Regions from separate parts of the Planifilum fulgidum genome, predicted to be linked through region 2. Evidence: predicted binding sites of a transcription regulator. Region 2 holds the regulator's gene; the other holds the start of a gene.
The links. The regulator NrdR, encoded in region 2, represses ribonucleotide reductase genes. The targets are predictions, from matches to a motif close to AACACNATATATNGTGTT.
Positions count from the first base shown of each region.

Region 1: the regulator NrdR is predicted to act here: its motif matches at 2,035-2,052, upstream of BM063_RS16270 (vitamin B12-dependent ribonucleotide reductase).

Region 1 is NZ_FOOK01000045.1:14,571-17,992, forward strand. Features, by position in the region: gene BM063_RS16270 (vitamin B12-dependent ribonucleotide reductase) at 1-1,987, opposite strand, end outside; gene dat (D-amino-acid transaminase) at 2,358-3,227, shown strand; gene BM063_RS16280 (hypothetical protein) at 3,280-3,422, shown strand, end outside.
Region 2 is NZ_FOOK01000007.1:17,333-20,754, reverse strand. Features, by position in the region: gene BM063_RS05590 (DnaD domain protein) at 1-1,400, opposite strand, end outside; gene nrdR (transcriptional regulator NrdR) at 1,675-2,166, opposite strand; gene BM063_RS05580 (glyceraldehyde-3-phosphate dehydrogenase) at 2,271-3,308, opposite strand.

The DNA of each region.
Region 1 (3,422 bases), on a different contig from region 2:
CCATCACGTACCGGAGAATGTCCTCGATCTGCTCGGGGCTGTAACCGAGATTCTTGAGGGCGGGACGGATCGACCGGTTGGCGATCTTGAAATATCCTCCGCCCGCCAGTTTTTTAAATTTGACCAGGGCAAAATCGGGCTCGATGCCGGTGGTGTCGCAATCCATCAGCAGGCCGATCGTTCCCGTGGGCGCGATGAGGGTGGTCTGCGCGTTGCGATAGCCGTATTTTTCACCCATTTCCAGGGCTTCATCCCAGCTCTCCCGCGCGGCCTTGAGCAGATCCGGGGGACATTTCGTCGGATGAATTCCCATCGGCTTGATGGTCAATCCTTCATACTCCTCCTCCGGTGCGTTGTAGGCCGCACGGCGGTGATTGCGGATCACCCTGAGCATGTGCTCCCGGTTGACGGGGAACGCCTTGAAGGGCCCCAGCTCTTTGGCCATTTCCGCCGAGGTGACGTAGGCGGTGCCGGTCATCAGCGCGGTGATGGCCCCGGTGATGGCCAAGGCCTCCTCGGAATCGTAGGGAATTCCCGACACCATCAAAAGGGTCCCGATATTGGCATAGCCCAGTCCCAGCGTGCGGTACTCGTACGACCGCCTGGCAATCTCCTTGGAGGGGTATTGGGCCATCAGGACGGAGATCTCCAGCACGATCGTCCACAGGCGAACCGCGTGTTTGAAGGACGGAATGTCGAAGGTCCGGGTCTCGGCGTCGTAAAACTTCATCAGGTTGAGAGAGGCCAGGTTGCAGGCGGTGTTGTCCAAAAACATGTATTCGCTGCAAGGATTGGAGGCGTTGATCCGGTTGTGGCGGGCACCCACCTGTCCGTCCATCCCGCCGGGGCAGGTGTGCCATTCATTGATCGTCCCGTCGTACTGGACGCCCGGATCGGCGCACTCCCAGGCGGCCTGTCCGATCTGATTCCACAATTCCTTGGCGCGGACCACCTTCTTGACCTTTCCGGTGGTCCTATATTTCAAGGCCCAGCCGCCGTCCTCCTGCAGCGCGTGGAAAAATTCGTGGGGAATGCGCACCGAGTTGTTGGAATTCTGCCCCGAGACGGTATCGTACGCCTCGCCGTTGAAGGAGGGATCGTATCCGGCGCGGATGAGGGCCCGAACCTTCTTCTCCTCCTCCGATTTCCAGTTGATGAACTCCTCCACATCCGGGTGATCCAGGTCGAGGCAGACCATTTTCGCCGCCCGTCGGGTGGTGCCCCCCGACTTGATGGCCCCGGCCGCCCGGTCTCCGATCTTCAGGAAGGAGAGCAGCCCCGACGAAGTCCCTCCGCCGGACAAGGGCTCCCCTTTCCCGCGGATGTTGGAAAAGTTCGTCCCCGTGCCGCTTCCGTATTTGAAGAGGCGGGCCTCCCGCAGCCACAGATCCATGATGCCGCCCTCGTTGACCAGATCATCCTCGACGGACTGGATGAAACAGGCATGGGGCTGCGGCCGGCTGTAGGCGTCTTCCCCCTGCTTCAACTCCTCCGTTTCCGGGTCCACGTAATAATGCCCCTGCGGTTTGCCGGAGATGCCGTAGGCGTAATGGAGCCCGGTGTTGAACCACTGGGGGGAGTTGGGGGCGGCCATCTGGTTCAGCATCATGTAGACCAGCTCATCGTAGAAGGCCTGGGCGTCTTCCTCGGAATCAAAGTAACCGTACCGCTGGCCCCAGTCCTTCCAACAGCCGGCAAGGCGGTGAACCACCTGCTTGACGCTCCGTTCCGGACCGGTCACCGGACGTCCCTCTTCGTCGAGGATGGGATTGCCCTCCTCGTCCAGTTGAGGAACGCCCGCCTTGCGAAAATACTTGGATATCAGGATGTCCGACGCAACCTGAGACCAGTGCTTCGGAACTTCCGCTCCCTTCATTTCGAAGACGACGGATCCATCCGGGTTGGTGATGCGGCAATCCCGCCGCTCATACTCCACGGACTGATAGGGATCTTCCCCTTTGCGGGTAAATCGGCGTGGGATCTTCAAAGGAATTCCCCCTTGATCTCAATATGTAGGCACAATGCAATTATATCACTACAACATATTGTGTAAAATCCGGAATTTGCGGTTTCGGGACAAGGCGTCGCATTATCTGCCTCTTTCTGATTCTTCCACGGAATATCAAACCGATTCACCGGTTGATTTTCTGCGGGGATCAATTCCATCCCATGCCCTTGAGTCTTCCGGATTTTCTTTGATGTTGCGATAAAACTGAACTTGAGGCAAACTACTTATTAAGACGGAAAATGGCGAAGAGTGCCATCGGTTCGGCAGGACCGACCCGTCCGCCTGGACCGGCAGACCCGCGGCTTGATGGCGCGGTGAATGAATATCCGCCGACGAGGGGGAATCAACCGTGATCTTGTGGAACGACCGATTGATCCCGCGAAGCGAAGCATCCGTGGACATCGAAGACCGGGGTTACCAATTCGGCGACGGCATCTATGAGGTGATCCGCGTCTACGGCGGGAAACCCTTTTACCTCGCCGAACATCTCGAACGCCTGGAAAAGAGCGCCCGGGCAATCCGTCTGCCCCTTCCCTGGGACAGCGGGCTTTTGGCGGAGAAGCTCAACCAACTGGTGGAAGCCAACCGCCTTGTGGAGGGAACCATCTACCTTCAGGTCACCCGCGGCCCGGCTCCCCGCAACCACGCGTTTCCCGAAAAGGCGGAGCCCGTGCTCGTCGCCTACACAACGGAGGTGCCCCGGCCGGAGGCCATGCTGAAGGAAGGGATCCGGACCTGCACCCACAAAGACATTCGCTGGCTGCGCTGCGACATCAAAAGCCTCAATCTGCTGGGGGCGGTTCTGGCCAAACAGGAAGCCGTCGAAAAGGGCTGCAAGGAGGCCATCCTGGTCCGGGACGGCACCGTCACCGAAGGCAGCTCCTCCAACGTCTTCATCGTCAGGGAAGGCACCCTGTACACCCATCCCGCCGACAACCTGATCCTTCACGGAATCACCCGGGCCATCGTCCTGAAATGCGCCGGCGAAGCGGGGATCCCCGTGAAGGAGGAGGCCTTTTCCGTCGACGCCTTGCATGACGCCGATGAAGTCTTCATCACGGGGACGATGGTGGAAGTTTGTCCCGTCACTCACGTGGACGACAGGAAAATCGGATCCGGCGTCCCCGGCCCCGTCACCCGGCGTCTGCAACAGGCCTTTGACGAACAAATCGCCCGTCAATGCGGAGCAAGGGATGGTATAATGGGTGAAAGGCGCTGATCAATCCAGTTCATCGGGCCAATAACACAGTCACGGATGGAGGGGGCCGGCCATGGGTGGCGTCAAACACATCTTCGACGTGATTCAAGGGCGCGAAGAAGACATGAAGAAACAGATGGAGGAAGCCCTGCAACACATCACCGAAGAGATGAAGGACTATGAAGGAATGGTGCTGGTGGCGATCAACAAGGAAGG
Region 2 (3,422 bases):
TCCGCCTGCACTTTGGGATCCACTTCCGCCTGTGCCACCTTTCCTCGGCTTTCCGCCTCCATTTGTTTCGCCACCGCCCGCGGCAGCGACTCTTCGCCCGTTTCCTTTCGGGCGGGAAGATTCCTCTTCCGCTGCCGCTTTTTCTTCCACTCCCAGTTTAACTCTTTCCGCGCCAATTCGTAAGCCTCTTCCACCGTTTCCACACCGCGGCGCTTCCAGTGGCCGGCGATTTTCTCCACCAGGGGGCGCGGCAACTTGTAATCGTGCGTGTACATCACGTACTCCAACAGAACATTGATCACGCCGTAAGGCAGCCCGTATTCGTGGATCAGCCGCTCCACCAGATCCATGTCGGCATCGGGAATCCGCGATCCGTTCTGAAAGTGGGCCAAAAGTTCCAGAGGAGAGATGGAAGCCAATTTTTTCAGATGGCGCTTCAGGTGATCCTCTTCCTTCTGTGGCTTTTGTCCCTTGGCTTGTTCTTCCCCGGAAGGAGGCTCCGCGCGCGATTCCGCGCGGGGAAAATTCCGATTGACCACCACGGGAAGCGCGCCGAACCGGAAGCGATACTCGTTGCAGACGAAATTGCGCAGACGTTCCAGATTGATTCGCCCGTTATACGTCACATAGGGGTTTTGCAGCGCCCGCAGCAGATCCCAATCGCTCAACTGGTACAAAAAACGGATCTCCCGCAGCTGCATCTCCACTTCCTCCGTCCAGGCGTCGGGATCGAGGACGGATTCCAGCCGCATGCGGATCATGGACAAATCGTCCTCTTCGGCGAGGAAAGAGGGCGGTTTCCCCTCCTGGGACACCGATTCGACTCCGGGGTTCCACATTTTCTCGACGGAAGCCGCTGCGCTCACCTCCGCCGGGGAGAAGCTCCCGAACACCTGCTGAAAGGACTTGGTCACATTTTTTCCCTTCTGTTCCTTCCGGGCATTCTCTTCTCCCCCCAGCAATTTCCTGCGGATGGAGAGATATCGCTCCTTCCCCAACCGGTTGTAGAGGGCGATACTGAGAACGTCGCTCTGAAAAAACCGCTCCGGACAGAGAGGGGGGACGATTTCGTACTCGTAAAGGCGCATCTCTCCCTTGTCCAAGCGATAAGTGTTGACAAGCCCCACTCCTTCCAGCCGGTAGCGGGCCTCCAGCAAATCCTGCAGAGGCAAGGACAACAGGTTCATCAGATACAGGTGGGAATGAACCTCGGAAGCACCCGCCCGGTGGTGCAACGGAATCTGATAGGCCAAGGTGAGATACAGACCAATGGCCGCTGTTCCGACAATCGGTTGGTACAGGTGCAACAGACTGCTCACATCCGCCGCATGAATCGGCCGAAGTGTCCGGCTCCACCAGCCGTCGCGCGGCGTGCACTCTTTCCAGATCATCGAAGACATACCCGAAGCCTCCTCAACGTCCCTTTTCGGGTAAAAAAACAGCAACCATCGGAAATCCTCCGGCCGAAAGCGGAACAAAACGGGGCAAGAAAATCGCGATATCTGAAAAACTTCGTCGCCGGGCTTTTATAAGGGAAGATCCCCGGCTTTGCATGGAACTCATCCGTCCGGGGAAAAATCGTAAACAAAAAGCCGATCGCAAGGGGTCCTATTATTGTACCAATCCCCTTCCGGGTTGACAAACCGCTCTGGCTCCCGTCGGACTCCATTCTTTTCATCCATCTTGCTCTTTCACATCCGGAAGCGGCTTCCGGGAGCGATTCAACAATTCTTCCAGTTCCTTCACAAACATGTTGATATCCCGAAACTGCCGGTAAACGGAGGCAAAGCGGACATAGGCCACCTCGTCCACCTCCGCCAATCCCTCCATCACCATTTCACCGATCTCCCGGGAGGGCACCTCCGACCGTCCCTGCTCCCGCAGCTGCCGCTCGATCCGGTCCACCAGCTGCTCCAGCTTCTCCAGGGGCACGGCCCGCTTTTCGCATGCCCGAATCAGCCCGCGAAGCACCTTCTCCCGTCTGAATTCCTCCCGGCTTCCATCCTTCTTGATCACCATGAGGGGTTTCACTTCCACCGTTTCAAAGGTGGTAAACCGCCTTCCGCAGCTTTCGCATTCGCGGCGTCGCCGGATCGATTTTCCTTCGTTGGCCGGGCGGGAATCCAGCACCCGGCTTCCCATCGATCCGCAATAGGGGCATCTCATCCAAGCATCCCTCCTTCATCCTCATTGTATCCTCTTTTTGCCGCATGCTGAAAACAAAAAAAGTTCCCGTCCTTCCAAGGCGACGGGAACGTTTCTTTCGGAATTTACAATGCCACTTCCTGCTTGGTCCGACCGGCTCCCTGCAGCCGTCCGATCAGCTTTAACAAATCCACAACACGGCAGGAATATCCCCACTCGTTGTCATACCAGGCCAAAACCTTGACTTGCCGCTCCCCGGTCACCATGGTGGAGAGGGCGTCAATGACGGCGGAGTGTTCATTTCCGTTAAAGTCGGAGGAGACGAGCGGGGCGTCGCAATACTGGAGAATTCCCTTCATATGGGTCTCCGCCGCTCGCTTGAAGGCCCGGTTCACCTCTTCCGCCGTCACCGGCACCGCCAGATCCGCCACCAGATCGACGACCGAAACATTGGGAGTGGGAACGCGCAGCGCCAGCCCGTTCAACCGCCCGTCCAACTCCGGCAGCACCTTGCCGATCGCCTGGGCCGCACCCGTTTTGGTCGGAATGATCGATTGGGCGCATGCCCGGGCCCGCCGGAGATCCTTGTGGGGATTGTCCAGGTTTTTCTGGTCGTTGGTGTAGGAATGAACCGTCGTCATCAGTCCGTGTTCCACGCCGAAGGACTCGTGCAGCACCTTGACCACGGGAGCGAGGCAATTGGTGGTGCAGGAAGCGTTGGAGAGGATGCGGTGCCTTTCCGGATCGTATGCGCTTTCATTGACTCCCATGACGATGGTGACATCCTCGTCCTTGCCGGGTGCCGTGATGACCACCCTCTTCGCCCCGGCCCTGAGGTGTTTTCCGGCCCCTTCCCGATCCCGGAACTTTCCGGTGGCCTCCACCACCACGTCGATATCCATATCGCCCCAGGGAAGGCGGGAGGGATCCCGGTCGGACAAAAGCTTCACCCTTTGGCCATTCACGGTGAAGCCGTCCGCCTCCGCCACCACTTCTCCCTCAAACATCCCGTGCACCGTATCATATTTGATCAGGTGGGCCAGCGTCTCCGGCGGATAGCTGGCATTCACGGCGACCACCCGGAGATCGGCTTCACGCATCGCTCTGCGGAAAACCATTCGCCCGATTCGTCCAAAACCGTTGATGGCAACTCGAAGTGGCATGATTTTCCCCTTCCTCAATCGAAGTAGACATCAAAATACCCTCTTTTCATTATAAGCAGTATGTCACATATTTCAATGCGACGACAAAATTTGCCTCACCGGGACAAAACACGT